DNA from 4 places in the Mesorhizobium sp. BR1-1-15 genome. Region 1 is predicted to be linked to each of the others. Evidence: predicted binding sites of a transcription regulator. Region 1 holds the regulator's gene; each other region holds the start of a gene.
The links. Region 1 encodes LexA, which represses DNA repair genes until DNA is damaged. Its sites were predicted from a motif close to TGTTCNNNNTGTGTTCNG; they were not measured.
Positions count from the first base shown of each region.

Region 2: a site for LexA is predicted at 6,348-6,365, ahead of recA (recombinase RecA). Genes of this name have one in related genera too.
Region 3: a site for LexA is predicted at 3,129-3,146, ahead of LB541_RS11715 (DNA recombination protein RmuC). Genes of this name have one in related genera too.
Region 4: a site for LexA is predicted at 4,413-4,430, ahead of LB541_RS06250 (helicase-related protein). Genes of this name have one in related genera too.

Region 1 is NZ_JAIUIF010000006.1:171,848-179,804, forward strand. Features, by position in the region: gene gltA (citrate synthase) at 1-41, opposite strand, end outside; gene gltX (glutamate--tRNA ligase) at 224-1,648, opposite strand; gene LB541_RS13455 (ComEC/Rec2 family competence protein) at 1,752-4,202, shown strand; gene lexA (transcriptional repressor LexA) at 4,196-4,939, opposite strand; gene LB541_RS13465 (TetR/AcrR family transcriptional regulator) at 5,407-6,084, shown strand; gene kynU (kynureninase) at 6,081-7,328, shown strand; gene kynA (tryptophan 2,3-dioxygenase) at 7,392-7,957, opposite strand, start outside.
Region 2 is NZ_JAIUIF010000019.1:80,648-88,604, forward strand. Features, by position in the region: gene LB541_RS25205 (NADP-dependent isocitrate dehydrogenase) at 148-1,359, shown strand; gene LB541_RS25210 (glutathione S-transferase family protein) at 1,447-2,073, shown strand; gene alaS (alanine--tRNA ligase) at 2,224-4,890, opposite strand; gene recA (recombinase RecA) at 5,193-6,290, opposite strand; gene LB541_RS25225 (carbohydrate kinase family protein) at 6,573-7,517, shown strand; gene LB541_RS25230 (pseudouridine-5'-phosphate glycosidase) at 7,564-7,957, shown strand, end outside.
Region 3 is NZ_JAIUIF010000005.1:200,617-208,573, forward strand. Features, by position in the region: gene LB541_RS11690 (transporter) at 1-345, shown strand, start outside; gene truA (tRNA pseudouridine(38-40) synthase TruA) at 333-1,082, opposite strand; gene LB541_RS11700 (GNAT family N-acetyltransferase) at 1,100-1,606, opposite strand; gene fmt (methionyl-tRNA formyltransferase) at 1,603-2,538, opposite strand; gene def (peptide deformylase) at 2,545-3,075, opposite strand; gene LB541_RS11715 (DNA recombination protein RmuC) at 3,179-4,465, shown strand; gene LB541_RS11720 (GFA family protein) at 4,485-4,889, opposite strand; gene LB541_RS11725 (cation diffusion facilitator family transporter) at 5,012-5,965, opposite strand; gene LB541_RS28515 (hypothetical protein) at 6,239-6,364, shown strand; gene sugE (quaternary ammonium compound efflux SMR transporter SugE) at 6,598-6,912, shown strand; gene LB541_RS11735 (DUF6481 family protein) at 7,095-7,523, opposite strand; gene LB541_RS11740 (LLM class flavin-dependent oxidoreductase) at 7,744-7,957, shown strand, end outside.
Region 4 is NZ_JAIUIF010000003.1:16,717-24,673, forward strand. Features, by position in the region: gene LB541_RS06225 (citrate/2-methylcitrate synthase) at 1-921, shown strand, start outside; gene phaR (polyhydroxyalkanoate synthesis repressor PhaR) at 946-1,554, opposite strand; gene LB541_RS06235 (hypothetical protein) at 1,672-1,869, opposite strand; gene LB541_RS06240 (acetyl-CoA C-acetyltransferase) at 1,850-3,034, shown strand; gene phbB (acetoacetyl-CoA reductase) at 3,154-3,879, shown strand; gene LB541_RS06250 (helicase-related protein) at 4,598-7,912, shown strand; gene LB541_RS06255 (RNA-binding S4 domain-containing protein) at 7,939-7,957, shown strand, end outside.

The DNA.
Region 1 (7,957 bases):
GTCTTGCCGCCCAGTTCCCGTCTTGTCGCAGCTTCGGTCATTGCAAACTCCTTCTTGTTTCCTCATGCCGGCAAAGGCAAATTCTGCAAAGCGACACGTCGAAGTCACCGAATGCGCGTATTCGCGACCGCATTTTAGGAAGTGCGTGCCAGATTGGGCCAAGGCTCAATGTTGCACTGCGAAACGCGCCTTTCAATGCCAATCTTCTTGGGCCAGATTGCTCCTAATCGATTTGATCCGCGATGCGCGCCAGGCTCTCCTCGCGACCAAGCACGGCGAGAACGTCGAACACGCCGGGCGAGGTGCTCTTGCCGGTCAAGGCGGCGCGCAAGGGCTGGGCGACGGCGCCGAGCTTGTGGCCGCCGGCCGTCGCATAGTCCCGGATCGCGGCTTCAGTCGAGGCCGCCGTCCAGTCGCCTGAAACCGCCTCGAGGGCGTCGCGAGCGCCACGCAAAATCTTGCGCGCCTCGTCATTGAGCAGCAGGGCTGCCTTTTCGTCGATCGGCAGTGGCCGCGCGGCTAACAGGAAGGCGGCGCCGTCGACAAGTTCGACCAGCGTCTTGGCGCGCTCCTTCAGGCCCGGCAGCGCTGCCAGCAACTGCGCCCTGTTCTTGTCGTCGAGGCGTGCGGCCATCGCCGGGCCGCCCTCGAGATAGGGCAAGGTGGCAATGAAGATATCGAACAGCTCGGCATCGCCCATGCGGCGCATATGGACGCCGTTCAGCGCCTCCAGCTTGGCGAAATCGAAGCGGGCGGCGCCCTTGTTCACATCGCCGATGTCGAACCATGCGATCATGTCCTGGATCGACATGATCTCATCGTCGCCGTGGCTCCAGCCGAGCCGAGCCAGATAGTTCAGCAGCGCTTCGGGCAGGTAGCCCATGGCGCGGTAGGCCTCCACGCCCAGCGCGCCGTGCCGCTTCGACAGCTTGGCGCCGTCGGCGCCGTGGATCAGCGGTATGTGCGACATTGAAGGCACATCCCAGCCCATGGCGTTGTAGATCACGGTCTGGCGGGCGGCATTGGTCAGGTGGTCGTCGCCACGGATGATGTGGGTGACGCCCATGTCGTGGTCGTCAACGACGACGGCATGCATGTAGGTCGGATTGCCGTCCGAGCGCAGGATGATGAAGTCGTCCAGATCCTTGTTGGGAAAGCGCACGTCGCCCTGGACACGGTCATGCACCACCGTCTCGCCTTTGGTCGGCGCCTTGATGCGGATCGCGCCCTTGACGCCAGGAGGCGCCTGCGAAGGGTCGCGGTCACGCCAGCTTCCGTCATAGCGCGGCGGCAGGCCCTTGGCCCGCGCCGCGTCGCGCATTGCCTCAAGCTCGGCAGGGGTCTCGTAGCTGTAGTAAGCCTTGCCCATGCGCACCAGCTCCTCGGCCACCTCGCGATGGCGCGGCGCGCGCTCGAACTGCGAGACGGCGTCGCCGTCCCAGGTGAGGCCGAGCCAAGTCAGTCCTTCGAGAATGGCTGCTGTCGCCGCATCGGTGGAGCGCTCGCGGTCGGTGTCCTCGATGCGCAGCAGCATCGTACCGCCGGTGTGCTTGGCGTAGAGCCAGTTGAAGAGCGCCGTACGCGCGCCGCCGATGTGCAGGTAGCCGGTGGGCGAGGGGGCAAAACGGGTGACAACCTTGTCGGACATACAACTCTCGGGAAACGTCTGGAGCGGGGTGCGGATCACACGCACTTTCGCGCGTCGCGCGTTCATGTAGCATAGGGTGTCGAGGGCGCAAGGGGCAGACCCGATGGCTGGAGCGGGCAGGGGCGCGGAGGAAGGCGAGGACGTCGTTGCCGGCGTCAGCGAACGCTCTTTTTTTGCCACGCCCGCGCCCGCCTCATTGCCGCTGGCGTTGTCGCCCCTACAGCAGCCGGGCAAGTCGCCGCCGGCGGATGTTTCCACGCCGCCCGGCGTCCCCGCAGCCGGCGCGGCCGAGCGCCTGCGCCGTGAGTTCGGCCGTGCCTCGTGGCCTCGTCTGCGCAACGGCGTGGCCAGAGCGTCCGAGCTCGAACTCGATCGGGGCGTAGCCTTCCTGCTCGTGCCGGTGTTCCTGGCATGCGGATCGATTGCGTATTTTTCGTTGGCGGCGGAGCCGGGCTTTGCCAAGCCTGTCGCGGTCGCGATCCTGATGTCGCTGTGCGCGCTCGTTTCACGCTCATGGCCGAAAACGCATCTGTGCTTCATGGCGGCGCTGTTGTGCGCGCTCGGCATGCTCGCCGGCAAAGTCGAGACGTGGCGAGCGGGAACGCGGATGCTGGGCTCGGAAATCTCCACGCAAATCACCGGCCGCGTCGTTTCGGTCGACCAGATGGAGACCGGGCGCATCCGGCTGACCATCGATGTGACATCGACCGCGCGGCCGAAACTACTCTACGCGCCGGAGCGCGTTCGCCTTTCGGCACGCAAGGTGCCGGCTGAAGTGACGGCCGGTTCGCTCGTGACCGGCTATGCCAGGCTGTTGCCGCCGACCGGACCGGTGCGGCCGGACAGCTACGACTTTTCCTTCGACAGCTACTTCGCCGGCATAGGCGCCAGCGGCTTCTTTCTCGGCAACCCCAAAATCGTCTCAGCCGATGACAGGCCGCTGTGGGCCGCCCTTTCAGCCGCCATCGAGAGTGCTCGCGAAAGCATTGCCGACCATATCAGGGGCAGCATCGGCGGTGCCGAGGGCGAGATCGCCGCGGCGCTGATCGTGGGTGTGCGCGCCGGGATTCCCGACGAGATCAATGAAGCGATGCGACGCACCGGCATCTACCACATCATCTCAATTTCCGGGCTGCACATGGCGCTGGTCGCCGGCACGGTCATGGGTCTGCTGCGTGGCGGCTTCGCGCTGTTCCCGAATTTTTCCTCCCGCCGGCCGGTCAAGAAATACGCGGCCGCGGCGGCACTTTTCTCGATCGCCGCCTACCTCGTCATTTCGGGCGTCGTTGTCGCCGCCGAACGCAGCTTCATCATGCTGGCGGTGATGCTGATCGCCGTTCTGTTCGATCGGGCGGCACTCACCATGCGCAATCTGGCTATTTCGGCGATCGCCGTCATCGTGGTGTCGCCGCACGAGGTGGTAGGGCCGAGCTTCCAGATGTCGTTCGCCGCCACCGCGGCCCTGGTCGGCGCCTATGCCGGCTGGTCGGATCGCAAAGCCGACAAAGCGCGGACCCCGCCGCCGCAACGGACCTTGCCTGGCCTGCTGACGCGAAAATTGCTGCTGGCGACAGGTGGGCTGGCGATGACCTCGATTATCGCGGGAAGCGCCACGGCGCTTTTCGCCATCTGGCATTTCCAGCGCGTGTCGCCGCTCAGCCTGTTCGCCAATCTTGCCGTCATGCCGATCGTTTCTGTCGTGATGTTCCTTGCGGTTGCCAGCGCGCTGCTGATGCCGTTCGGGTTCGATGGACCATCCCTTTATCTGATGGGCAAGGGACTGGCCGCGATGATCGCCATATCAGGATGGATCTCGCAACGCTCGCCGGTCGACGCGGTCGGGTTGATTTCGCAGCAATCCGTCCTTCTGGTGGCGATCGCCCTGGTCATCGCGACGATGGCCACGACATGGCTGCGGCTGGCGGCACTTCCCTTCGCGCTCGCCGGCCTGTTGACCGTCTCGGACACGCGCACGCCGGACGTGCTGATTTCGGAGGATGCCCGCCTGGTGGCGTTGCCGATCGGCGGCGGCGAGCTCGCGATCAACCGGGCGCGCCCGAACGAATTCACCGTCGATAATTGGAAACGCGCGCTGAAGTCCGAAACCATCGTTGCGCCGGAACTGTTCGACAGCGGAGACCGACAGTTCGACATCTTCGATCCCGCGCAACTTCCGGCGGGAGCGCCTTTCTATTGCTTCACGGGCCTGTGCATGGCCCGGCATACCTCGGGGGCGATCATCGCGCAGGTGGAGGATCGCAAGGACGCCTGGAGGGCCTGCTCCTATGCGGATCTGATCGTCATCAACGACCCCGCGGGCTACGACCCCTGCCACAATCCGCTGGTTCTCGTTATCACCAAGCGGCAGCTCGCTCGTAAGGGAAGTGCCGCCGTCTTCTTCGACCGGCAATCGGCGACGGCACCGGCACGGGTCAGCTTTGCCGTCGACAGGCCATATCGGCCTTGGCACGAACAGCGAAAATTCTCACGCGAGGCAAGGGGACTGCCGCCTTACCGTAAACCCGAAAAGCCCACCGCCGACCCCGCTCAGTAGCGCCTGATCAGGCCGACCAGCTTGCCTTGCACCTTGACCCTGTCCGGTCCGAAAATACGTGTTTCATAGGCCGGATTGGCAGCCTCGAGCGCAATCGAAGCACCCTTTCGGCGGAAGCGCTTCAGCGTTGCTTCCTCCTCGTCCACCAGGGCCACGATGATCTCGCCGGGACTTGCGGTGTCGGCATTGCGGATGATGACCGTGTCGCCGTCGAAAATGCCGGCCTCGATCATCGAATCGCCCTTGACCTCCAGCGCATAGTGTTCGCCGCCCATGATCATGTCAGGCGGCACTGAAATGGAATGCGTCTGATGCTGGATGGCGTCGATCGGCACACCCGCTGCGATGCGACCCATGACCGGGATCGACACCGCTGAAACCGCATCGTCGTCATTGCCGACAGCGGGCAGACGCGAAGACGTCGCCGGCTTGATCTGCCGGCTAGGGCTGCTGCCCTGTCCGAGGCTGCCCTGGATGACGCTCGGGGAGAACTTCTTTGCCGCGTTAAGACCCGGCGCGATCGAGTCCGGCAGGCGCAGCACCTCCAGCGCGCGCGCCCGGTTGGGCAGGCGGCGAATGAAGCCGCGCTCCTCCAACGCCGTGATCAGCCGATGAATTCCCGACTTGGAGGCGAGGTCCAGCGCTTCCTTCATCTCGTCGAAGGACGGCGGAATGCCGCTTTCCTTCAGCCGTTCATGGATGAACATCAAGAGTTCATGTTGCTTGCGCGTGAGCATGGCGGCCCCCAAAGGCATTGCACGAAGGGTCTGGAACCAGAATCAGAAAACAAACCCAGAACAAACACTATCTGTTCCAGTTGTGTTCCGCAACCATTTAAAGTTTAATGAATTTGTTAAGGCGACGGAAACGAAATGCCCTCCCGCAGCCAGCATCCTGCCAGCGCGGTCCGTCGTCAATGCGCTCCCGGGCCCTTTGAAACTATTTTGGTTAATGGCCTGTGGCCCGACCGGTCTCCACTCTTGGCACAAGCCTGCAAGCTGGGTGACCGGCAGGTGCGGGGTGCGTTTGGGCGGATTAGAAACCCCTGCGGCTCGTGAACGAAACGAAACCAAAATGCCAACTTCCTGCCGGAAAACGACGAGGCACCACCACTGGTCGCGATGGGCTGCGTTCGCTCGCTCCTTGCTTCCCGTTCGCTTGACGAAACCGTATAATAATGTACGGTTTTCGAAGAGGAACACCAATGACCACGCCGAAGCAGGCCGCGCGACGCGAACGGATAGAGGAGGCCGCCTATGCGGTGCTCCGGGAAACCGGCTACAAGAGCGCCTCCCTGCTTGCTATCGCCAAGCGGGCATCGGCCTCGAACGAAACCCTCTACAACTGGTACGGCAACAAGCAGACCCTGTTTCGATCCTTGATCGAAGCCAATGCGGGAGAGGCAAGGAAGCTGCTGGAGGACGCCCTTCACCAGGCGCGCGATCCGCTCAAAACCCTGAACTTGCTCGGGCCAGTCCTGCTGACCCTCGTGACGGGCGACAAGGCGGTGGCGCTCAATCGCGCCGCGGCCGGCGACGTCAACGATACAGGCACGCTTGGCCAATCGATCGCGCAATTCGGCCGCAATACCATAATGCCGCTTGTTGGCGACCTGCTTCGAACCGCAAGTCGGGCCGGCCTGATCGCCTGTGACGATCCTGCCGAAGCCGCCGACATCTACATCAGTCTTTTGATCGGCGATCTCCAGGTTCGCCGGATCGTTGGGGTGCTCGAGGAACTGCCTCGGGCGGAAATCGAGCAAAGATCGAACCGGGCGTTCACCCTGTTCTTGCGCCTCTATGCGGCCAGCCCTTGCCCGGGCGGCAAAACAGCCGGCCCGTTTCCAGGGCGCTCTTCTCACCGAGGAACATCGCGACCATGAGCAAAATTCCCGATCTCGCAGCGATCGAGGCAATGGACACCGCGGATCCGCTGCGTGCCATGCGTGACCGCTTCACCTTGCCCCAGGGGGTGATCTATCTCGACGGCAATTCGCTGGGCGCCGCTTCGCCCGCCGTGTTCGGCGAGCTGCAGAAGGCCGCCACGCAGGAGTGGGCGCAGGATCTCATCCGCGCCTGGAACACCGCCGGCTGGTTCGACATGCCGGTCGAACTCGGCGACCAACTCGGGCGCCTGATCGGGGCCGCCGCCGGCCAGACGGTGGTCTGCGATACCACCTCGATCAACATCTACAAGGTGCTGCATGCGGCACTCGGGATGCGGCCGGACAGGTCAGTCATCGTCGCCGAGGGGGACAGCTTTCCGACCGATCTCTATATGGCCGAAGGCGTTGCCTCGACGCGGCCGGGCACGGTGCTGCGGCTCGAGGGTGTCGATGCGCCGACCATAGAAGAACTGATCGACGAGCGGGTCGCGGTCATCCTGGTCAACCACGTCAACTACAAATCCGGGCAGTTGCGCGACATGGCCGCGCTGACGCGGACGGCACATGATGCCGGCGCGCTGATCGTCTGGGATCTCTGCCATACCGCCGGCGCCTTGCCGGTCGAGCTCGACCGTTCGAACGCCGATTTCGCCGTCGGCTGCACCTACAAATATCTCAATGGAGGCCCAGGTGCCCCGGCCTTCATCTACGCGGCCGAGCGCCACCATGGCGATGTCCGCCAGCCGCTCAGCGGCTGGTGGGGCCATGCGCGGCCTTTCGCCTTCGAACAGGGTTTTGCTGCCGGCACAGGCATCCGCCGGTTTCTCTGCGGCACGCAGCCTGTGCTGTCGATGCGCGCGCTCAAAGGGGCCCTCGATGTCTGGAACGACGTCGACATGGCAGAGGTGCGCAGGAAGAGCATCGCATTGACCGATCTGTTCATCCAGCTCGTCGAGGCAAAATGCGGCGCCTACGGCCTCGAACTCGAAGGCCCGCGCGACGGCAATGAGCGCGGCAGCCAGGTGTCGTTCCTCCACCCGCATGGCTATCAGGTGATGCGGGCCTTGATCGAGCGCGGCGTGATCGGCGATTTTCGCGCGCCATCCACGATTCGCTTCGGCTTTACGCCGCTTTATGTCGGTTATGTCGATGTCTGGCAGGCTGTCGAGGTGCTGGAAGACATTTTGCGCACGGACGCGTGGCAGGAGGCGCGTTTCGCCGTCAAGGCGGCGGTGACTTAAGAGCCTGTCGCTCAGAAAAGCGCAGCGGGTTCGGGATAACGATATGCAGTCGGCAAAGCTACGTCAGAGCCGGGTGCGGACCTTCCACAGCTCCGGGAACAACTCCACCTCCAGCATCTTCTTCAGGTAGGACGCGCCCGATGTGCCGCCGGTGCCGCGCTTCATACCGATGATGCGCTCGACCGTGGTGACGTGGTTGAAGCGCCAACGGCGGAAATAATCCTCGAAATCGACCAGCTTCTCGGCGAGTTCGTAGAACATCCAGTAGCGCTGCGGGTCGCGGTAGATGATCTGCCAGGCGACAAGGACCTCTTCGTTCTCGGTCCGCGTTTCGCGCCAGTCCGTACGCCTTGCGTCGGCACCGATGTCGAAGCCGTTACGGGCGAGCAGCAGCAGCGCCTCGTCGTAGAGCGACGGTTGCGCCAGGATCGCCTCCAGTTTCTCGCTGAGGTCCGGCCGGTGCTTGTGCGGTCCGAGCATTGCGAGATTGCGGTTGCCGGCCATGAACTCGATGGCACGGTACTGCCACGACTGGAAGCCCGAGGACTGGCCAAGCGCGTCGCGGAACTCGGTGTATTCGCTGGGCGTCATCGTGCGCAGCACGTCCCAGGCATTGTTGAGCTGCTCGA
Region 2 (7,957 bases), on a different contig from region 1:
CCATTCGCAAATGGCGGGGCGATCGCTTCGCTTTCGTGACCGATCGTCGTTTGCGCGGCCAAAAACGCTTTGATATAGGGGCGCATCCCCGGCCGAACGCCACGCGGGCAAGGCCGTCCCATTTCCCAGCAACGAGGCATTCTTTCCATGGCGAAGATCAAGGTGGCGAACCCGGTCGTCGAACTCGACGGCGACGAGATGACCCGCATCATCTGGCAGTTCATCAAGGACAAGCTGATCCACCCTTATCTCGACCTCAAGCTTGAATATTACGACCTCGGCATCGAGCATCGCGACGCCACCAACGACCAGGTGACCGTCGATTCGGCCAACGCCATCAAAAAATACGGCGTCGGCGTGAAATGCGCGACCATCACGCCCGACGAGCAGCGCGTCGAGGAATTCAAGCTGAAGAAGATGTGGAAGTCGCCGAACGGCACCATCCGCAACATTCTCGGCGGCACCATCTTCCGCGAGCCGATCATCATGAAGAACGTGCCGCGGCTGGTGCCCGGCTGGACCAAGCCGATCATCGTCGGCCGCCACGCCTATGGCGACCAGTACCGCGCCACCGATTTCCGTTTTCCCGGCAAGGGCAAGCTGACGATCAAGTTCGTCGGCGAGGATGGCCAGGTGATCGAGCACGACGTGTTCGACGCGCCCGGCGCCGGCGTCGCCATGGCCATGTACAATCTCGACGAGTCGATCCGCGAATTCGCCCGCGCTTCGCTGAACTACGGCCTGCTGCGCAACTACCCGGTCTATCTCTCGACCAAGAACACCATCCTCAAGGCCTATGACGGCCGCTTCAAGGATATTTTCCAGGAGGTCTACGAGGCTGAGTTCGAGGCCGAGTTCAAGTCCAAGAAGCTGTGGTACGAGCACCGCCTGATCGACGACATGGTGGCCTCCAGCCTGAAATGGTCGGGCGGCTATGTCTGGGCCTGCAAGAACTATGACGGCGACGTACAGTCCGACACGGTGGCGCAGGGTTTCGGCTCGCTTGGCCTGATGACCTCGGTGCTGATGACGCCGGACGGCAAGACGGTGGAAGCGGAAGCCGCGCACGGCACCGTCACGCGCCACTATCGCCAGCACCAGAAGGGCGAGGAAACCTCCACCAATTCGATCGCCTCGATCTTCGCCTGGACCCGGGGCCTCGCCCATCGCGCCAAGCTCGACGACAATGCTGAATTGAAACGCTTCGCGGAGACACTCGAAAAGGTCTGCATCCAGACCGTCGAATCCGGCTTCATGACCAAGGACCTGTCGCTGCTGATCGGCCCCGACCAGCCCTGGCTTTCGACCACTGGTTTCCTGGACAAGATCGACGAGAATTTGCAGAAGGCGATGGCGTAAGCACCCGCGGGTTCAACATGCCGAAGGCTCCGGAAGGAGCCTTCGCTTTTTTGGGCCAACGAAAATCGAAAGCAAAGGACTGGCAACATGGCCAAACCGGTCCTCTACGGCGCCGACTACAGCGTTTACGTGCGCATAGCGCGCATGGCGCTGGAGGAGAAGGGCGTCGACTACGAGCTTGTGCCGGTCGATGTGTTCGCCGCCGAGGGCATCCCCGGCTGGTATTTCGAGCACCACCCGTTCGGCCGCATCCCGGCCTTCGAGCATGACGGTTTTCGCCTGTTCGAGGCCAGCGCGATCACGCGCTATGTTGATGAAGCTTTCGACGGACCGCCCTTGCAGCCGAACGATCCGCGCGGCCGCGCGCGGATGAACCAGATCATCGGCATGCTCGACGCTTATGGCTATCGGGCCATGGTCTGGGACGTCGCCGTGGAGCGGCTGGAGAAGGCGTCGCCTGACGAAGCGCTGATTGTCAGCGGATTACGACAAGCAGGAACGGTCCTTCAGGTGCTCTCATCATTGAGATCCCCGGGGCCGTGGTTGCTCGGCAATCAACTGACGCTCGCCGACCTGCATGCGGCACCGATCGTCGGCTATTTCGTCAAGGTGGCGGAAGGGCGCAAACTGCTGGCTCGCTTTGCCGACATACAGGACTGGTGGGATTGTATTGCTAAACAGGCAAGCTTTGCCAGGACTGAAAAGGCCGGCTGATCTGCGACAGCGCAGCGCAGCGATATTCGATTCAGGTCAACGATTTCGCGGATAACCGATCATTGATGTCGCGCCGCCCATCATGAGGGGCCGCGCGACCTCGAAGGGAAGCAACCGGCCTGGAGCGTTGCCCCCCAATTCTGCAATGAATCACGCCGCCTCCAGCGCCGCCCTCACCGCAGCAATCGCGTCGTCGGCCTTCGAGGCATCGGGGCCACCGGCCTGCGCCATGTCGGGCCGGCCGCCGCCGCCCTGCCCGCCGAGTACCGCGGAGGCGACGCGCACCAGGTCGACGGCGCTGAAGCGGCCGACGAGATCATCGGTGACAGCGACCACGACGCTCGCCTTGTTGTCCTCGCCCGCACCGACAAACACGACCACGCCGGAGCCGAGCGAGCTTTTGCCGGCATCGGCGAGCGGCTTCAGATCCTTCGGCGAGACACCGGAAACCGACTTGCCGAGGAAGCCGACGCCCGCGACGGTCTCGTTGGCGGCCGGCGCGTCAGCGGGCGACCCGCCGCCCAGCGCCAGCTTCTTGCGCGCTTCGGTGAGCTCCTTCTCGAGCTTCTTGCGCTCTTCGAGCAGGGCTTCAACACGCGCCGGCACGTCGGCCGGCGAGATTTTCAGTGTTGCCGCGGCCGCCTTCAGCCGCCGGTCCTGTTCGTCGAGATGCTTGCGCGCGGCCTCGCCCGTCAGCGCCTCGATGCGGCGCACGCCTGCGGCGACGGCGCTGTCGGACACGACGCGCACCAGGCCGATGTCACCGGTTGCCCTGACATGCGTGCCGCCGCAAAGCTCGACCGAATAGGGGCGGTTGGCCTTGGCGCCATGTAGGCCCGTGCCCATCGACACGACGCGCACCTCATCGCCGTATTTCTCGCCGAACAGCGCCATGGCGCCTTCGGCAATGGCATCGTCGACCGACATCAGGCGCGTGATCACCGGGCTGTTCTGCACCACGATCTCATTGGCCATGCGCTCGACCTCCTCGAGTTCCGAGGGCGAGATGGGCTTGTTGTGCGAGATGTCGAAGCGCAGGCGCTCGGGCGCGACCAGCGAGCCCTTCTGTGCCACATGGGTGCCCAGCACCTCGCGCAGCGCCTCATGGATCAGATGCGTCGCGGAATGGTTCGCGCGCAGCCTGGAGCGCCTCGCATGGTCAACCTTCAGCTCGACGGCGGCACCCGTCCTGGCAGTGCCGCTGACCACCTTGCCGAGATGCACGAACAGCCCGTCGGCCTTCTTCTGCGTATCGGAAATCTCGATCGAGAAGCCTTCGCCTGAAATGGTTCCGGTGTCGCCCATCTGGCCGCCGGATTCGGCATAGAACGGCGTCTGGTTGACGACCACGGCTACCGCTTCGCCCTTGCCGGCGCTGTCGACGGTCTTGCCGTCGCGGACAACCGCCTGGATGATGCCTTCCGCCTGCTCGGTCTCGTAGCCGAGGAATTCGGTGGCACCGGCTTTTTCGCGCACCGGGAACCAGACCGCTTCCGTCGCCGCCTCGCCGGAACCTGCCCAGTGCTTACGCGCCTCGGCCTTCTGCTGCTCCATCGCATTGGTGAAGCCGGCAAGATCGACCGAGATGTTGCGCTGGCGCAGCGCATCCTGCGTCAGGTCGAGCGGGAAGCCATAGGTGTCGTAAAGCTTGAAGGCCGTCTCGCCGTCCAGCATGTCGCCGGCGCCGAGCTTTTCCGTCGCCTCCGACAGCAAACCGAGGCCACGCACCAGTGTCTTGCGGAACCTGGTCTCCTCAAGCTTCAGCGTCTCGGTGATCAGCTGTTCGCCGCGCACCAGTTCCGGATAGGCCTGACCCATCTCGCGAACCAGCGCCGGCACCAGCTTCCACACCAGCGGCTCGTTCGCACCGAGCAGCTGTGCATGGCGCATGGCGCGGCGCATGATGCGGCGCAGCACATAGCCGCGGCCTTCATTCGATGGCAGCACGCCGTCTGCGACCAGGAACGACGACGAGCGCAGGTGATCGGCTATGACGCGATAGGATGCGACGGTCTCGGCGTCGGGACCGCGACCGAGCGCGGACGACGCCGCATCGATCAAGTGCCGAAACAGATCGGTCTCAAAGACGCTTTCCACGCCTTGCAGGATGGAGGCCATGCGCTCCAGGCCCATGCCGGTGTCGATCGACGGGCGCGGCAGGTCGATCCGCTCGTCCTTCGTCACCTGCTCGTACTGCATGAACACCAGGTTCCAGAATTCCAGGAACCGGTCGCCATCCTCCTCCGGGGTGCCGGGCGGGCCGCCCCAGATGTGCTCGCCACGGTCGATGAAGATTTCCGAGCATGGCCCGCATGGCCCGGTGTCGCCCATCGCCCAGAAATTGTCGGAGGTCGGGATGCGAATGATGCGATCATCGGAAAAGCCGGCGATCTTCTTCCAGAAGCCGGCCGCCTCGTCGTCGGTGTGGTAGACGGTGACGAGCAGCTTGTCCTTCTTAAGCCCGAACTCCCTGGTAATGAGGTTCCAGGCTAACTCGATGGCGCGCTCCTTGAAATAGTCGCCGAAGGAGAAATTGCCGAGCATCTCGAAGAAGGTCAGGTGGCGCGCGGTGTAGCCGACATTGTCGAGGTCGTTGTGCTTGCCGCCGGCGCGAACGCTTTTCTGGGCGGTCGTGGCACGCGAATAGGGCCGCTTCTCCAGGCCGGTGAAGACGTTCTTGAACTGCACCATGCCGGCATTGGTGAACATCAGCGTCGGATCGTTGCGCGGCACAAGCGGGCTCGACGCCACGACCTCGTGACCCTCCTTGCGGAAATAGTCGAGAAATGTCGACCGGATCTCGTTCACGCCACTCATGAATGCTGCCTTTTCGAGAGAGCCGCCGGCCGGACCGGCGGAAATGGGCTCTGCTTTAGAAGATGGAGCTGGCCTTTTAGCCGCCGCTTGGCACCCTGTCCAGAAACACGCAAGCTGGCCAATTCGCGGTTCGCCAGCCGCTCAAAACGCAAACCGCCGGCACGGGGCCGGCGGTTCGAAACGCAATACTACAGAACTCGATTACATAAGCTCAAATTGATGAACCGGGATTATGGCCGAACTCGGGCCGCAAACCGAACGCTAGATCGCGCCAGCGAACGCTAGATCGTGCCGACGAGCGCTTACATCGCGCCGGCTTCATCCTCGAAGCCATCATCGCCACCTTCGGAGCCGCCATTCTCGAGGAATTTTTCGGCGATCAGTCCGGCGTTCTGCCTGAGCGCAAGTTCGATCTCGCGCGCCGTATCGGGATTGTCGCGCAGGAACAGCTTCGCGTTCTCGCGGCCCTGGCCGAGACGCTGCGAATTGTAGGAGAACCAGGCGCCCGATTTCTCGACCACGCCCGCCTTGACGCCGAGATCGACCAGCTCGCCGGTCTTCGACACGCCTTCGCCGTACATGATGTCGAACTCGACCACCTTGAAGGGCGGCGCCAGCTTGTTCTTGACCACCTTGACGCGGGTCTGGTTGCCGACGACCTCGTCGCGGTCCTTGACCGAGCCGATGCGGCGGATATCGAGACGCACCGAGGCGTAGAATTTCAGCGCATTGCCGCCGGTGGTGGTTTCGGGCGAGCCGAACATGACGCCGATCTTCATGCGGATCTGGTTGATGAAGATGACCATGGTGTTGGAGCGCGAGATCGAGGCGGTCAGCTTGCGCAGCGCCTGGCTCATCAGGCGGGCCTGCAGGCCGGGCAGCGAATCGCCCATCTCGCCCTCGATTTCGGCGCGCGGCGTCAGCGCCGCGACCGAATCGACCACCAGCACATCGATGGCGCCGGAGCGCACCAGCGTATCGCAGATCTCAAGCGCCTGCTCGCCAGTGTCAGGCTGCGAGATCAGGAGGTTTTCGAGATCGACGCCGAGCTTGCGGGCATAGACCGGATCGAGCGCATGCTCGGCATCGACGAAGGCGCAGATGCCGCCCTTCTTCTGGGCTTCCGCCACCGTGTGCAGCGCCAGCGTCGTCTTACCCGAGCTTTCCGGCCCGTAGATCTCGATGATGCGGCCGCGCGGCAGGCCGCCGACGCCAAGCGCGATGTCGAGGCCGAGCGAGCCGGTTGGCACGGTTTCGATCTCGACGACCTGCTCGTTCGCGCCGAGCCGCATGATCGAGCCCTTGCCGAAAGCCCGCTCGATTTGCGACAGCGCCGCATCCAGAGCCTTTGATTTGTCCACTGCCTTATCCTCTACAAGCCGCAAGCTGTTCTGAGCCATGATACATCACCCCGTAGTCGTCAATGAAGGCCGGACAATCCGTAATCATTGGTTATTTGTACCTTTTTTGTTCTCATTTGGCAAGAGGGATCAAGCATCTGAAAAATAAGCAACATCCTGATTTGTTCTTTTTTTGTCTCACGATTCGGCTCCAACATGGTCCGAATATTGGGCCAGGCTGGTTCGCCGTGCCGATCTCACGAATCGCTGGTTGTTGCCTGCGAAGCTCCGTCGCACAGCATGGCGCTTGTGCGTGACCGCCAACAAAGGTCATATCGGCGCATGGTGAGATCTCCAAGAGTCCTGGCGGTGGGCGGCGCCCATATCGACAGGCGCGGCCAGGTGTCCGGCGCTTACGTGCCGGCTGCCTCCAACCCGGGCACGATGCGCGAGGACGTTGGCGGCGGCGTCTTCAACGCATTGCGCAGCACGGTGCGGCGAGGCGTCTCGGGCTCGTTGCTGTCGGTGCGCGGCGGTGATGCCGCCGCCGACACGGTTTCGCGCGCCATCGCCGAAGCAGGCATTGCCGACCTGTCCGCGGTGTTCCTCGACCGCACGACGCCGAGCTATACGGCGCTCATCGACCGCGAGGGCGAACTGCTCGTCGGCTTTGCCGACATGGCGCTTTATGAACTGGCATTTGCAAAGCAGATCCGCCGCTCCAGGGTGAGGGAGGAGATCGCCGCCGCAGATGCCGTCCTGTGCGACGCCAATCTGCCATCGGCGGCTCTGGAGCGGCTGGTGTCGCTTGCCGCCGGCAAGCCCGTGTTCGCCATTGCCATTTCACCGGCCAAGGTCGTGCGCTTGACACCGGTGCTCGGCGGCCTGGCCGTCGCCTTCATGAACAGGCGCGAGGCGGTGGCGCTTGCCGGACTTGACGATGCCGCCTCTCAAAAAACTATCCTCGACGGGCTGAGAAGCGCCGGCCTCGACAGCGCGGTGGTCACGGCGGGCGGCGGCCCGGTGCTGGGCTTCGACCGCGACGGCAGCTTTGCCGTCGTCCCGCCCCCTCCAAGAAAGGTCGTGGACGTCACCGGCGCCGGCGATGCGCTTGCCGGCGCGACGGTCGCCGCCCTACTGCGCGGCATGCCCTTGCGCGCGGCGTTGCGCGAGGGCGTCGCCGCCGCGACGCTGGCTATTGAAAGCGCGAGCGCCGTTCCCGATTTCACCACGGCGACTTTCGCGCAAGCGCTGGCTCTTGTGCCCGAAGAGCAGAAAATGGCATGAGACCGGCATCCGAAAGGATGCGCCGCACTTCGGATTGGAGATCCAGATGACCCCAGACACCGCCCGCGCCTTCATCGATGTCCACGCGCCGGTGGCGCAAGCCTTGGCCGCCGGGAAGCCCGTGGTGGCGCTGGAAAGCACCATCATAACCCACGGCATGCCCTACCCCGACAATGGCGCCATGGCGGCCGACGTGGAAAGGATCATTGCGGACGGCGGCGCGGTGCCGGCGACGATCGCCGTGGTGGCGGGCCGCATCAAGATCGGCCTCTCCGACGGAGAACGCGAATCGCTCGCCATGACCGGCGACGCCATGAAGCTCTCGCGCGCAGATCTCGGCTTCGCCGTCGCGCAAGGGCGCACCGGCGGCACCACGGTTGCCGCCACAATGATCGCCGCGCATATGGTTGGGATAAAGGTGTTCGCCACCGGCGGCATCG
Region 3 (7,957 bases), on a different contig from region 1:
CCGCGCGCCGGCATCGGCGGCCGCTTCGTCCACTATGTGGTGGCCTCGAACTGGGCTTCGGCCATCACCGCCTGGCTGATGCTGCCGTCCGCGCTGATCAGGCTTTTCCTGACCTCGGCAAGCCAGATCTCCAGCCTTGTGTCGCTGCTGTTGTTCGCGCTGTCGATGGTGCTGACCTGGCGCATGACCAACGCGACCATCGGCAGGGGGGCCGCAATCGGGACCGCTGTCTTCGTTGGCATGTTCATCGCTTCGCTGATCGTGCTGTTCGGGCTGCAGGCGCTGCTTGGCATCACGGTTCCGGACACCGGAGCTCAGAGCCTTTCGAGACTCTATCCGGGATAATCGACGCCGACCAGAAAAAGCCCGTCGGGCGGCGCCACCTGGCCGCAGGCGGCGCGGTCGTGCGCCTCGAGCGCCGCCTTGAGATCGCCGGCCGTCCATGCGCCTTCGCCGACGCGCTTGAGCGAGCCGACCATCGAGCGCACCTGGTTGTGCAGGAAGGAACGCGCCGAGGCTCTGACTTCGATCATGTCGCCCGAACGGCTGACGTCAAGACGGTCGAGCGTGCGCACCGGGCTCTCGGCCTGGCATTGCGTGGAACGGAAGGTGGTGAAATCGTGCCGTCCAAGCAGCACTTTGGCGGCTTCGTGCATGGCAGTGGCGTCGAGCTGCTTCGGCACCCACCATACCTTGCCCTTTTCCAGCGCCGAGGGCGCGCGCCGGTTGAGGATGCGGTAGAGGTAGTGACGGCCGATGGCCGAGAAGCGGGCATCGAAGCCGTCGACGACGGTCGTTGCTTTCAAGATCGCGATGCGGTTGCCGGCGGCCTGCAGATGCGCGTTGACGGCGTCGCGCACCTTGTCGTCCGGCCAGGCCTTGGCCAGGTCGACATGCGCCACCTGGGCCGTCGCATGCACGCCCGCATCGGTACGGCCGGCAGCGCGCAAGCGGACCTGTTGGCCGCAGAATTTTTCGATCGCCTGCTCGATCGCCTGCTGCACCGAAGGCTGGTCCGCCTGGTGCTGCCAGCCGGCAAACAGGCTGCCGTCATATTCGATGTCGAGGCGAAAACGCGGCATGCCGGGCGGCTATACGCCTAGGCGGCGAGTGCGGTGAAGGCTGAGGCGTAGACCAGCCGGCCGGTTTCGGGAGCGTCGCCCCAGGCCAGCGCCTGCAGCGCCTCGCCCTGGTATTCGCTCTCGAATCCTTCGGCGCGCGCGTGGCTGTAGCCGAAACGGCCGTAGTAGGTGGGGTCGCCCAGCACCACGGCCAGCATCTCGCCGGCGTCGCGCAGGCGAATGTGAGCCTCGCGGATCAGCGCGCCGCCAATGCCGGTGCCGTGAAAGGAGGGCTCCACCGCCAGCGGCGCCAGTGCCACCGCCGGGAAATCCTTGCCGCCGGTGCGGGCGAAAAGCCGCGAAAACAGGATGTGGCCAACCACTTGCCCGTCTTCTTCCGCCACCAGTTCGACAACGGCGTCGCCGCCGGAAACCAGCGCGTCAACCAGCCCGGCCTCCGCCTGCTGGCCGAAAGCGTGTTCCTCGACGAGGCGGATGGCCTCGCGATCCCGCGGCGTCGCCGCGCGTATCGACATCATGCTCATGACAATTTCATTCCTTTTTCGATCTTGGTCCCGCGCAGGAATTCTTGCGCGGCGGCGGGCCTTCCGCCCGCCCGTTGAACTTCGACCAGCCGGATCGCGCCCGCTCCGCAGGCGATCGTCAGGCGGTCGTCGAGAATTCCTCCCGGTTCGCCCACACCTTGCGCAAGCGTCGAGCGAAGCAGTTTCAGCCGTTCCACCCGGCCACCAATTTCAACCTCGCACCAGGCGCCGGGGAAGGGCGACAGGCCGCGAATGTTATTGTGGACTTCGGCCGCGGGTCGCGTCCAATCCACGTGCGTCTCGGATTTACCGATCTTTTTGGCATAGGTCACCCCCTCAATCGCTTGGGCGGTGAAGGCCAGGCCATTCCTTTCCAGCCGCGCCAGCGCTTCCACGATCAGTGCGGCGCTGACGCTCATCAATCGATCATGCAGATCGCCGGCGGTCATATCGGGTTCGATGACGCATTTTTCAACCAGCCCCACCGGGCCGGTGTCGAGGCCTTCTTCCATGCGCATGACCATCATGCCGGTTTCGCTGTCTCCCGCCATGATCGCCCGCTGGATGGGCGCCGCACCGCGCCACCGCGGCAACAGCGAGGCATGGCCGTTGATGCAGCCCAGTTGCGGCGCCTCAAGAACCGCCCTGGGCAAAAGCAGGCCATAAGCCACGACCACGCCGATATCGGCTTGCAGCGCGCGAAAAGCTGCCTGTTCGGCCCCGCCCTTGAGCGACGTCGGCGTGCGCGTCTCGATGCCCAGCCGTTCCGCCTCGCGCTGTACCGGCGACAGTGTCAGCTCAAGGCCGCGCCGGCCGGCGGCTCGCGGCGGCTGGGTGTAGACGGCCGCGACCTCATGTCCGGCATCGGCAATCGCGCGCAATGTCGGCACCGAAAACTCCGGCGTCCCCATGAAAATGACGCGAAGGGGCATTGTCCCCTATCCCACCAGCTTGCCCGGAGCCTTGTCCTTGGCCAGCTTCTTGAACTTCTTCACCACCATGTCGCGCTTCAGCTTCGAAATGTGGTCGATGAACAGCACGCCGTTGAGATGGTCGATCTCATGCTGCAGGCAGGTTGCCATCAGCCCCTCGGCCTCCATTTCCTGCAGCTTGCCATCGCGGTCGAGATACTTGACCCGCACGGAAGCCGGGCGTTCGACCTCGGCATAATAGTCGGGAATCGACAGGCAACCTTCCTCGTAGACGGAGCGCTGGTCGGCGCTTTCCAGGATTTCGGGATTGATGAAGACATGCGGCGCCGGCGTCTCGTCCTCCTTGGCGAGGTCGATCACCAGCATGCGCAGCGGCTCGCCGATCTGGATCGCGGCCAGCCCGATGCCGGGCGCGTCATACATGGTCGCCAGCATGTCGTCGGCCAGTTTGCGCAAGGGCGCGTCGACGCGCTCCACCGGCTTGGAAACCTGGCGCAGGATGGGGTCGGGAAGGATGATGAGCGGCTTGATCGGCATGGCGTCTCACCTAAGACCTTGAATAAAGGGCGTCAACCGGTACGCCGGGGGATCGTTCACGTTTTGATCTGTGCTGGCCGGCCGAATCGTCTATGCTGTGTGCATGAACGACCTGACATCCATCCTTTCGGAACCTGTCGCCCGGCTTGGCGCGACCACGATCACGCTCGGCCATGCGCTGGCGTTCGGGGCCTTTGTGTTTCTTGGCCTGTTCGTGGCGCTTGTCGTCGCGCTGTGGCGCTCGGCCAAGGCGCGCGCCGTGGCCGCTGCCGAAGCCGCCGACCATGCCCGCGACGCCGAGGCGCGGATGGCCGGCATATTGCAAAGCCAAGCCGAGATGCAGGGCCGCATGGGCGCCATCGCGGAAGTCTTCGGCGCGCGGCAGGCGGAACTGACGCAATCGATCGGCCAGCGCCTCGATGCCATGACCGGCCGCCTCGGCCAGACCATGACCGAGCAAACCAAATCCACTCATGAGAGCCTGGCCAAATTGCAGGAGCGGCTGGCCGTCATCGACACCGCGCAAGGCAACATCCAGTCGCTCGCCGGCCAGGTCGTGCAATTGCAGGCGATCCTCTCCAACAAGCAGACGCGCGGCGCCTTCGGCCAGTCGCGCATGGAAGCGATCGTCGCCGACGGTCTGCCGCACGGCGCCTACGAGTTCCAGGCGACCTTGTCCAACGGCAGCCGTCCCGATTGCCTGGTGAAGATGCCCAACGGCGCGCCGGCGCTTGCCGTCGACGCCAAGTTTCCGCTGGAAGCCTGGAACGCCATCCGCGCCGCCGAAGGCGCCGAACAGCAGAAGGTCGCGTCGCAGGCCTTCCGCCGCGACATCGAGGTGCATGTCCGCGATATCGCGGATAAATATCTGATCCAGGGCGAGACGCAGGATACCGCCTTCATGTTCGTGCCGTCGGAATCGGTGTTTGCCGAGATCCACGAAAATTTCGAGGCGGTGGTGCAGAAGGCGCACCGCGCCCGCGTCGTCATCGTCTCGCCGTCGCTCCTGATGCTGTCGATCCAGGTCATCCAGGCGATCCTGAAGGATGCCCGTATGCGCGAGCAGGCACACCTGATCCAGGGCGAGGTGATCCGGCTGATGGAGGATGTTTCGCGCGTCGACGAGCGGGTGCGCAAATTGCAGGGCCATTTTGCCCAATCGGCCAAGGATATAGACGACATCCTCGTCTCGACGTCGAAGGTGACCAAACGCGGCCAGAAGATCGAAGCTCTGGAGTTTGGGGCGCAGCCCGGAGGCGATGCCGACCCTGACATGGCGTCACCAGCCCCTGCGAAGCCGGAACCCGGCCCGCGCGTTGTCGATTCCCCACGCGTTGCCGATTCAAAGACCGGCCAGCTCAGGCTGAGGGTCGTCGAAGGCGACGAATGAGGCGCCGCACCGGACGGCGCTACTGCTCCTCCACTGTGGTCATGCCGTGAAATTCAGGTAGCCAGTGAAGCGCCGAGCGGTGCCATTTTTGCAGTGTCGGAATCAAATCCTGGCGTTGCCGCGCGGTTCCCACTCGAATGCCGTAGACCTTTGGGCCATCTCCGACCGACGTGGCGTAAAGGTGCGAACCGCAGTCGGCGCAAAAGGCCTGGACGCGCTTGGCGCCGCTTGCCACGGTCTTGATGTAGACCTTCGGTGTACCCTTTGTGATCCGGTAGTGATCTTCAGGCGCCGGAACGGTGACGCGAAAGGCCGTACCGGTCAACTGTTGGCAATCGGTACAATGGCAGATCGAGGTCTTTTCCGGTTCGACCTCCGCCTCATAGGTGATGGCACCACAATGACAGCCGCCGTCGATCTTCATAATCAGTCCTCCAAAACTCGATCGGCTGATTTTAGCGGCGCAGCGTCGCAAGGCAACGACGCGACGCTGGTCCAAGACATAATCCCGAGGAGTGGAATGTGTTTCGAGACCTGCTCAAAACTCTACTCGGATGCCGATTCGATCAGCTTGCGCCGCTGTTCCCAGGTGCCTGTCGTCTGCGGCTTGACGAACAGCCGGGTGATCTCGGGCATTTCCTTCCTTAGCCGCGCTTCGAGGCGCTCGACGCAGGCTTCGATTTCCGGCGCGGACAGATGGTCCTCGAATTCGATGCTCAGGCCGGCAACGATTTCTTCCGGCCCCAGGTGGACCGTCAGGACGCCGTTCGCCCGCTGCACCGCCGGATCCTGCTGCGCGATCGCCAGCACTTCTTTCTGCACCGCAGGCGAAGCAGGCTCGCCGATGAGCAGCCCCTTGCTCTCGCGCGCCAGGAAGGCCGCGGTCGCACCCAGGATCAGCGCAATGCCGATCGAGGCGGCGCCGTCCAGTTCCGGCATCTCGAAAATCTCCGCCGCCAATATGCCGGCAAAGGCGACGATCAGGCCGAGAAGCGCGGCACTGTCCTCGAACAGCACTGTGTAGACGCTTGGATCCTTGCTCGATTGCACGGCCTGCAGCCAGCCCTGCTGGCCCTTCTGCCGGCGGAATTCCCTCAGCGCCACCAGCCATGAGCTGCCCTCGAACAGAAACGACAGGCCGAGCACGATGTAATTGACCCTGACATTGGCGGCCGGTTCGGGCGCAATGATGTGCGTCACGCCTTCGTAGAACGACACGCCGGCGCCGAGCGCGAAGACGAGAAGCGCCACGATGAAGCTCCAGAAGTAGAGCTCGCGGCCATGGCCGAGCGGATGCGCGCGGGTGGCCGGGCGTGCGGCGCGATGCATGCCATAAAGCAGCAGGCTGCCATTGCCGGTATCGACCAGCGAATGCACGCCTTCCGAAAACATCGCCGAACTGCCGGTGAAGAAGGCTGCGACGAATTTGGTCAGCGCGATCGCGAGATTACCGGCGAGCGCCGCGTAAATGACCGTTCGAGAGCCGCCATGCCCCGCCATTGCTTCCCTGTCGTCCTGTCCGACACGCGAAGTCTAGAGTAATTGCAGGAAAAGTGGGAGCCGATTTCCTTGAGATCATGCTGCGGGCCCGCCGAAATTCCGCGGCCATCGCGACGCACCAACACCCCGTCCGTTCAAGTCGCTGCGCGCCGGTTCGGATTCATAAGGCCGCCGAAACAGGTTGCCGGTTTTCGCGGCCGTGACCGCGAACGGCCCTTGCCTACAGGCATTTCTCTTGTTTCACTTCACTTCCCGCAACTGGAGGAACGAATCATGGCAAAAGGTGCGATGAAGGCAGGCAAGGAGGCCCGCAAGCCGAAGAAGGACGCCAAGAAGCCGGCCGCTGCTCCCACGCTCAAGGCGCCGCCGGTCAAGGCAACGAGGCTCAAGGAAAAATAGTCGCGTGCCTCGGATGGAGTTCGCCGGCGGCGTTCGGAACACCGCCGGCAGTTTGTTGATCGGGCGTTAAGACACCCTATATCTGGTGCGGGGACGACCCCACATCTCCTGAAATCCGGTCGGGACGACCCGCCCACTGTCTGACAGGGCATCGGCTGCCGCGGTGCTCGGTCGATCGCGCATTGCATCGTCCTGAACGGACGTCGGTGCGATGCTTGGATGGAGCGTTCCCCATGTCATGGATTTTTCTGTTTTTCGCCGGCCTGTTCGAGATCGGCTGGGCAATCGGCCTCAAATATACCGACGGATTCACCCGCCTCGTCCCGACCGTGCTCACGGTCGCCTCGATGATCGTCAGCCTCACGCTGCTTGGACTGGCGCTGAAAGCGCTGCCCGTCGGCACCGCCTATGCGGTGTGGACCGGCATCGGCACGGTCGGCACGGCGCTGCTCGGTATCTGGCTGCTCGGCGAGCCGGCGACCGTCATCAGGCTCGCCTGCATCGCGCTCATCGTCTGCGGCATTATGGGGCTGAAATTCGCGGCATAAAGCAATCCAGGAAGCGAAGCGGTTTTCCATCCGAAATTGCGTCGAAGCAAACAGAGCAATTTTGCGAAAGTCGCATCACGAACGGCGTCGGCAATCGCACGAATTGGCGCGCGGACAAACGCATGCAGGGCCGCTTCGCAGCGACCCTGATCCTCGAAGCAGGTTGCTCCGGCGGTCTGAGGCTAGCGGCCGGTAAAGCCTGGCGGTGTCCTGCCGGTGCGCGCCTTGCGCGCCGCATAGCGCGCGTCGCGCTTCGCCTTGCGCTCGGCCTCGTCGGCCAGCAGACGCGCGATGCGCTCGGCCTCTTCGGCTTCCCGAATCCTGGCTTCCGCCTGCGCCGCCTCTTCGGCCGCGACCCGTGCGGCTTCGGCTGCGGCCTCGCGCTCGGCCTTCTCGATTGCCTCGCGTGCCAGCCTTTCCTGCTTCAGCCTCGCCTTCTCGGCCTCGCGTATCTCACGCGCCGCAAGGATAGCCTTGCGTTCGGCCTGTCGCGCCAGCACCGCGGGATCGTCCGCCGCCGGCTTCGACTTGAAGCGCTCCAGAAGCGCCTTCTTTGCCTCGTTCGCGGCGTTGCGCCGCTCGAAAATGTCTTTTTCCCTGTAGATAGCCAAGTCCACTTCCCTGAAGTCAATTCGCGACGCTTACATACGCGCGAAAACCGGGAGTTCAAGCGCCAAAACGGTATGCCAGCCATGAAATTCCGTGCTGTTGCAGCCGGGAGACGCCTTCGCGGCCGAAACGGACACGCACTGTTCGCAGTCAGACCCTCTGGTGGTGATACGGGCTGATCGCTACCTCTAGCGCGAAAATCAAACGCCAGGATGACACCAGATGGAACTCGGTCTCTACACTTTCGCCGACGTCAGCCCGCAGCCGGGCCCCGGCGCAATCGGCCCGCACGAGCGGCTGCGCAACCTGATCGAGGAGATCGAACTGGCCGATCAGGTCGGCCTTGACGTTTTCGGCCTCGGCGAGCATCACCGGCCGGACTATGCCGCGTCCGCGCCTGTCGTGGCTCTGGCCGCGGCGGCCGAGCACACCAAAC
Region 4 (7,957 bases), on a different contig from region 1:
CCCTCGCTCGTCACCTCGATCTCGACCGTTTCGCACGGCCACCTTGTCTATCGGGGCCGCGACGCCGTTGCGCTGTCCGAACATGCCACGCTCGAAGAGACCGCCGCCGTGCTGTGGGCCCTGCCTGAGCCGGTGAGTTTCGAGGCTCCGGCCTCGGATCAATCCCAACAACTCGGCCGAGCCCCAGCCTTCATGCAACTTGCCATGCTCGCCGGCCAGGCGCGGCCTTCACTAGGGCGCGGCGCCGCCTCGCTGTGCGCCGACGCCGCGCGCGCGATCGGCGTGCTGGCCGGCGCTCTTGGCGCCTCGGCGGGATCAGATCCGGTGCACATGCGGTTGGCGCGAGGCTGGTCGGTGGATGAAGGCGGGGCGCAGGCTATCCGGCGCGCCCTTGTGCTGCTTGCCGATCACGAACTCAACGCATCGACCTTCGCGGCGCGCGTCGCGGCCTCGACCGGAGCCTCGCCCGCCGCCTGCCTGCTCGCGGGTCTGGCGACACTTTCCGGTCCGCGGCACGGTGGCGCCGGCGAGGCGGTGATGCAACTCGCGGACGATGCGGCGCGGCACGGCGCCGATGCGGCGATCCGGCGCTGGCTCGGCCATGACAGGCCTTTGCCAGCGTTCGGCCATCCGCTCTATCCCGAAGGCGATCCCCGCGCCACGGCGCTTTTGGCGGCCATCGACAACACCGACAGAACATTGCGATCGCTGGAAATCGCCGCCATTGCCGCGACCGGCGCCCGCCCGAACGTCGACTTTGCCCTGGCCGTTCTGACGCGCAGCCTCGACCTGCCGCGCGATGCGCCGTTCCAGCTGTTCGCGCTTGGGCGCAGCGTTGGCTGGGCCGCCCACATGGTCGAACAGGCAATGAGCGGCGGCAGCATCAGGCCGCGCGGTCGCTATGAGGGATTATTGCCGTAGGATCGGAAGAAAAGCGCTGCGCGCTCACGACATGGTGTCGAGCTTGCGCTGCATGGCCGCGATCTGGTCCTTCAACTGCTGCAGATCGTCGGGTTTTTCCGGCGTTTCCTTCCTGGCCGGTTCGGCGGGGGCCGCCGCAGGTGCCGAGCCTGCCGGCGGGAAAGGCGTGAACAGCCGCATGGCATTCTGGAACATTTCCATGTTGCGGCGCGTCTGCTCCTCCAGCGCCTTGATCGGCGTGGCCATCTTCATCATGTCGAGTGGTGACTTGCCGATGGCGCCCTTCATCTGCTCGCGGAAGCGCTCCTGTTCCTTGGAGAAGGCGATCATCGACTGTTCGAGGAAGCTCGGCACGATCATCTGCATCTGGTCGCCGTAGAAGGCGATCAACTGGCGCAGGAACGGGATCGGCAGCATGTTCTGCCCGTCCTTGTTCTCCAATTCGAAGATGATCTGGGTCAGAACCGGATGCGTGATGTCGTCGCCGGTCTTGGCGTCCTGCACCGTGAACTCTTCGCCCTTCTTGACCATTTCGGCCAGGTCCTCGAGCGTCACATAGGTGCTGGTGCCGGTGTTGTAGAGCCGGCGATTGGCATATTTCTTGATGACGATCGGATCGTCTTTCGCAGCCATCTGCATCCTCCCCGGACACCGGCGCGCCTGAGTAAGCCGCCGGTAACGATTGCGCCCGTTCAAAGGATATGCGCAAAAGCGTCACAATTCCAAGCAGTTTGTGCAGTGCGGGATTAATTATCGCTGCATGGCCGGTGAAATATGCTGCGCAGCAGCGGACAGCTTGATGTCGCGGCCATGCGCAGCTTGCTTGCGACGCATGGGTGCCCTGCCGATTTCCGGTTTGACTCGGGGTTGGGAAAGGGCAAGAAAAGTCTTCAATGACAGAACATCAGCTTGAAGTTTGGAGAACAGAATGCCCGCTTCCAATGCCATCGTCGTCGCCAGCGCGGCGCGCACACCGGTCGGTTCCTTCAACGGCGCTTTCGCCGCCACCCCGGCTCACGAGCTTGGCGCCGTCGTCGTAAGGGAATTGTTGTCGCGCGCCGGCGTCGAGGCGGCCGAAGTCGACGAGGTCATTCTTGGCCAGGTGCTGACCGCGGCCCAAGGGCAGAACCCCGCCCGCCAAGCTTCAATCCTCGCCGGGCTGCCCAGGGAGACCACCGCCTGGGGCCTCAACCAGGTGTGCGGCTCGGGCCTGCGCGCCATCGCGCTCGGCATGCAGCAGATCGCCACCGGCGATGCCAAGGTGGTTGTCGCCGGCGGCCAGGAATCGATGTCGATGTCGCCGCACGCCCAGCATCTGCGCGCTGGCGTCAAGATGGGCGACTACAAGATGATCGACACCATGATCAAGGATGGACTGTGGGATGCCTTTAATGGCTATCACATGGGCAACACGGCCGAGAACGTCGCCCGCCAGTTCCAGATCACCCGCGAGGACCAGGACCAGTTCGCGCTGGCCTCGCAGAACAAGGCCGAGGCCGCGCAGAAGGCCGGCCGGTTCAAGGACGAGATCGTCGCCTTCACCATCAAGGGCAAGAAGGGCGATACAATTGTCGACCAGGACGAATACATCCGCCATGGCGCGACGCTGGATGCCATGACCAAACTGAAGCCGGCCTTCGACAAGGACGGCACTGTGACCGCCGCCAATGCCTCCGGCATCAACGACGGCGCCGCCGGCGCGCTTTTGATGAGCGAAGCGGAAGCTGCCAGGCGGGGCATCACCCCGCTGGCGCGCATCGTCTCCTGGGCGACCGCGGGCGTTGACCCGGCGATCATGGGCACCGGTCCGATTCCCGCCTCGCGAAAAGCGCTGGAAAAGGCCGGCTGGTCGGTCGGCGATCTCGACCTGATCGAGGCCAACGAGGCTTTCGCCGCGCAGGCCTGCGCGGTCAACAAGGACATGGGCTGGGATCCCTCGATCGTCAACGTCAATGGTGGCGCCATCGCCATCGGTCATCCGATCGGCGCCTCTGGCGCGCGCATTTTCAACACGCTGGTCCACGAGATGCGCCGAAGAGGTGCCAAGAAGGGTCTCTCCACCCTGTGCATCGGCGGCGGCATGGGCGTCGCCATGTGCGTCGAAGCGCTCTAAAAGAGAAGTGAATGGGGAGTAGCGAATAGGGAAGAACGGCGTCGGCGCAATGGGATATCTGATCCCTGCTCGTCATTCGCTACTCCCTGTTCACTCTCCCAACCAAAGGGAGGGAGCGCATGACCAAGGTTGCAATCGTCACGGGCGGATCGCGCGGCATCGGCGCGGCAATATCGATGGCGCTGAAGGAAGCCGGCTATTCGGTTGCCGCCAACTACGCCGGCAATGATGAGGCGGCGAGCAAGTTCACGGCCACAACCGGCATCAAGACCTACAAATGGTCGGTCGCCGACTACGACGCCTGCGCCGCCGGCATCAAGCAGGTCGAGGCCGATCTGGGCCCGGTCGCGGTGCTGGTCAACAATGCCGGCATCACGCGCGACGCCATGTTCCACAAGCTGACGCGTGAGCAGTGGAAGGAGGTCATCGACACCAATCTCTCCGGCGTTTTCAACATGACGCATCCGCTGTGGAGCGGCATGCGCGACCGCAAGTTCGGCCGCGTCATCACCATCTCCTCCATCAATGGCCAGAAGGGCCAGGCCGGGCAGGTCAACTACTCCGCGGCCAAGGCCGGCGACATCGGTTTCTCGAAGGCTCTGGCCCAGGAAGGAGCCCGCGCGGGCATCACCGTCAACATCATCTGCCCAGGCTATATCGCCACCGAAATGGTCCGGGCGATCGATGAGAAGGTGCTCAACGAACGCATCATCCCGCTAATCCCGGTCGGGCGCCTCGGCGAGCCGGAGGAGATCGCGCGCTGCGTCGTCTTCCTCGCCTCCGAGGACGCCGGCTTCATCACGGGATCGACCATCACCGCCAATGGCGGCCAGTACTTCGCCTGAGGTCTCGCCGGGCTGCCGGCTTCCCGGTGCCGATTGAAGGAGGGCTCGTTCGCCATCCGCTTCGGATGTCCGTGACGCCGTCCGATGACGGCTGTCGGCCTGCTGTTCCAATCCGGCACGCAAAGGTTAATGGCGGCAGCGGGTATTGTGCAAAACTGCCTGGATAAGCTGTGCATTGTCGGTGGAAAACCTGTGCGCAACACTACATCTTGTCGTGAACAAACAGGGAAAATCCCGACATCGCCGATTCGTCGCCCTTTCGTTCCATGTTTGGCCGCAATGTTAACGAGAGCAGTTGCAATCGCCTATCAAACTGTTAATTTCTATTAAGAAAGTTCAACAATTTCATAAGCTTGGATGAAGCAAGGCGGGCTGCCACACGGCTTTGCCAGCGAAAGTTAACGGCGGCTCTCGCCTAGCATGAAACGGGCCAATTCCGTGATTCAGCATGTGGTAAGGATCATCAGCCAAAACTCCAGATCTAGCCGTGAACAAAACCTGAATCCGGGCGAGTCAGCGATTCGTCGCCGATTCGTTCCAGACTCGTTCCAACCCTCAATCAGCAGCCGAACCGAAGCTCGACGGAGGTGACTTCGAACCGCCAGCGGAACATTCCGCTTTCGCTTCGCGCCTGAAATCCCTATGTGTCGCCTGTCATACGCGCCACCCGAGGCGTGCTCCCGACAATGAGAGGCCAGAAAGCCTTATTTCCGAGCCGATGAACATCCATCCGAAACCCACCGAGCCGCTGATCCTATCGGGTCGCGACGTGACTGCCGTGCTTGGGCCGACCAACACAGGCAAGACCCATCTCGCCATCGAGCGCATGGTGGCGCATGAAAGCGGCATCATCGGCCTGCCGCTCAGGCTCTTGGCGCGAGAGGTCTACACCCGCGTCTGCGAAAAGGTCGGTGCCCACAAGGTGGCGCTCATCACCGGCGAGGAGAAGATCCAGCCGCCAGGCGCCAGATATTCGGTCTGTACCGTCGAAGCCATGCCGCGCGAGACCGATGCCGCCTTCGTCGCCATCGACGAGGTGCAGCTTGCCGGGGACCTCGAGCGCGGCCACATCTTCACCGACCGCATCCTGCATCTGCGCGGCCGCCAGGAGACGCTGCTGCTCGGCGCCGCCACCATGCACGGCATCTTGCAGCGCCTGTTGAAAGGCGTCTCGGTGGTGACACGACCGCGGCTGTCACATCTGGCCTATGCCGGTTCGAAGAAGCTGACCCGCTTGCCCCGGCGCACAGCGATCGTCGCCTTCTCCGCCGACGAGGTCTATGCCATCGCCGAACTGATCCGCCGCCAGCAGGGCGGTGCGGCCGTCGTGCTTGGCGCGCTCTCGCCCCGCACCCGCAACGCCCAGGTGGCGCTGTTTCAGTCGGGCGACGTCGACTATCTCGTCGCCACCGATGCCATCGGCATGGGCCTTAACCTCGATCTCGACCATGTCGCCTTCGCCCAGAACCGCAAGTTCGACGGCTATCAGTATCGCAACCTGACGGCGGCCGAACTTGGCCAGATCGCCGGGCGCGCCGGCCGGCACCTGCGCGACGGCACCTTTGGCGTCACCGGCCAGGTCGACCCACTGGACGAGGAATTGGTCAAGAAGATCGAAAGCCACGACTTCGACCCGGTGAAAGTTCTGCAATGGCGCACAGCGCGTTTCAATTTCGCCAGCCTCGACGCGCTGAAGCGCTCGATTGAGACCAATGCCCCGGTGGAGGGCCTGACCCGTGCGCTGCCGGCAGTCGATGCGCAGGCGCTTGAGCACCTGTCGCGTGACGAGGACATCAGGGCGCTCGCCACCGACGCAAGGCGCGTCGCGCTGCTGTGGGAGGCCTGCGCGCTCCCCGACTACCGCAAGATAGCGCCGGCCCAGCACGCCGACCTCATTGCGTCGATCTACATGGACCTCGCCAGGCATGGCCATGTCGACGAGAATTACATGGCCGAGCAGGTGCGCCGCGCCGACACCACCGAGGGCGACATCGATACGCTGTCGCATCGCATCGCCCAGATCCGCACCTGGACATTCGTGTCGAACCGGCCCGGCTGGCTGGCCGATCAGGCACACTGGCAGGAAAAGACGCGCGAAATCGAAGACAGATTGTCGGATGCGCTGCATGAGCGGTTGACGAAACGCTTCGTAGACCGCAGGACTTCCGTCCTCATGCGGCGCCTTAGAGAAAATACCATGCCTGAAGCCGAAATAAGCCCAACCGGAACCGTCCTCGTCGAAGGCCACCATGTCGGCGAGTTGCAGGGGTTCCGTTTCACCGCCGATCAGAGCGCTGGCGGCGAAGACGCCAAGGCCGTGCGCGCGGCCGCCCAGAAGGCGCTGGCGGCGGAGTTCGAGGCACGCGCCGAACGCTTCGGCGCCTGCGCCAATGGCGACATCGCGCTGGGTTCCGACGGCACGCTGCGCTGGATCGGCGCGCCGATCGGCACGCTTGTTGCCGGCGAGGACGCGCTGAAGCCGCGCCTGGTGCTTTTGGCCGATGAACAGCTGACCGGCCCAGCGCGTGACAAGGTCGCGGCGCGTGCCGAGCGCTTCGTCAATTTCCAGATCGAATCCCTGCTGAAGCCGCTGGTCGATTTGAAGAGTGCCGAGCAGATATCGGGTATCGGCCGCGGCATCGCCTTCCAGCTGGTCGAGAATTTCGGCCTTATCAATCGCCGCGACATCGCCGAGGAGATGAAGTCGCTCGACCAGGAAGGCCGCGCGGCATTGCGCCGGCTGGGCGTGCGCTTCGGCGCCTATCATGTCTTCGTGCCGGCGCTGATCAAGCCGGCGCCCGCGGGATTGGTGACGTTGCTGTGGGCGCTGAAAAACGACGGCAAGGACAAGCCCGGCTTCGGCGACGTCGTCCATGCGCTGGCATCGGGCCGCACCTCGGTGGTCATCGATCCGGCTTTCGACAAGGCCTTCTACAAGCTTGCCGGCTACCGCAATCTCGGCCGCCGCGCCGTGCGCATCGACATTCTGGAACGGCTGGCCGACCTGATCCGCCCGGCGACCAACTGGAAGCCCGGCCTCGGCCAGCGTCCGGATGGCGCCTATGACGGCCAGTCTTTCATGGTGACGCCGCCGATGATGTCGATTCTCGGCGCCACGGCCGATGACATGGAAGAAATTCTGAAAGGTCTTGGCTACCGTGCCGAGCCGAAGCCGGCGGCCGAAGTCAAGGCACGGCTGGAAGCGCAGGACAATGCCGCCCGGGAAGCCGTGGCGGCCAAGCTGGCAGCGGAAGAGGCCGCGCGCGCCGAGCAGGCCAAGGCGGCGGAGGCGGCTGCGACGGACAGGCCTGCGGAGACATCAGCGGAAGATCCGGAAACTGCGACTGCCCAGACCGCCGTCGAAATTCCTGCTGAACCCATTGCGGAAGCGGCCGAAACTGTTGCGGAAGAACAACCCGAAGTTCCAGCCGAAGCGACGCAAGAGGTTGCGCCTGTAGCAGAAGCCGTGCCTGAGACTTCTGCCGCCGAAAGCGCCGACGCTCTCACTTCCCCCTCGACGGGGGAGATCGCGGAGCGAAGCGAGGAGGGGGACAGCGCCGACGCTCCCCAACAGGGACCCGCTGCGGAAGCCGAAGAGCCTAAGCCGATCCTGTTGTGGCGGCAGGGCCGCTTCGACCAGCGGCCTCGTCACCGTCACCACGAGAACCGCGCCCGGCCGCGCAACGGCCAGGCGGCGCGCTCCGATGCCCCGGCGGATGCCGCTGTCGGCCAGCCCGGCACCCGGCCCGCCCATGAAGGGCGCCGCGATGGCGCCGGCAAGCCGCGTTTCGATCGCTCGAAGTTCAAGCCCAGGCCGCAAGGCGAAGGCGGGGAACGGCGGGAGGGAAAGCCGCAGGGCGAGCGTTCTGACCGCCGTGAGGGCCGGCCGGGCGGCAGGCCGGAAGGCAAGGGCGGCCCGCAAGGCGGCAAACCCTCGTTTCAGGCAAAACCGCGCGAGGAGCGCCCGGTGCGCTTCGATCCCGACTCTCCCTTCGCCAAGCTCGCCGCTTTGCGCGACCAGCTGAAGAAATAGCCGCACAGGATCCGATGGTCGCCCCGATGGCCACCGACCGCCAGC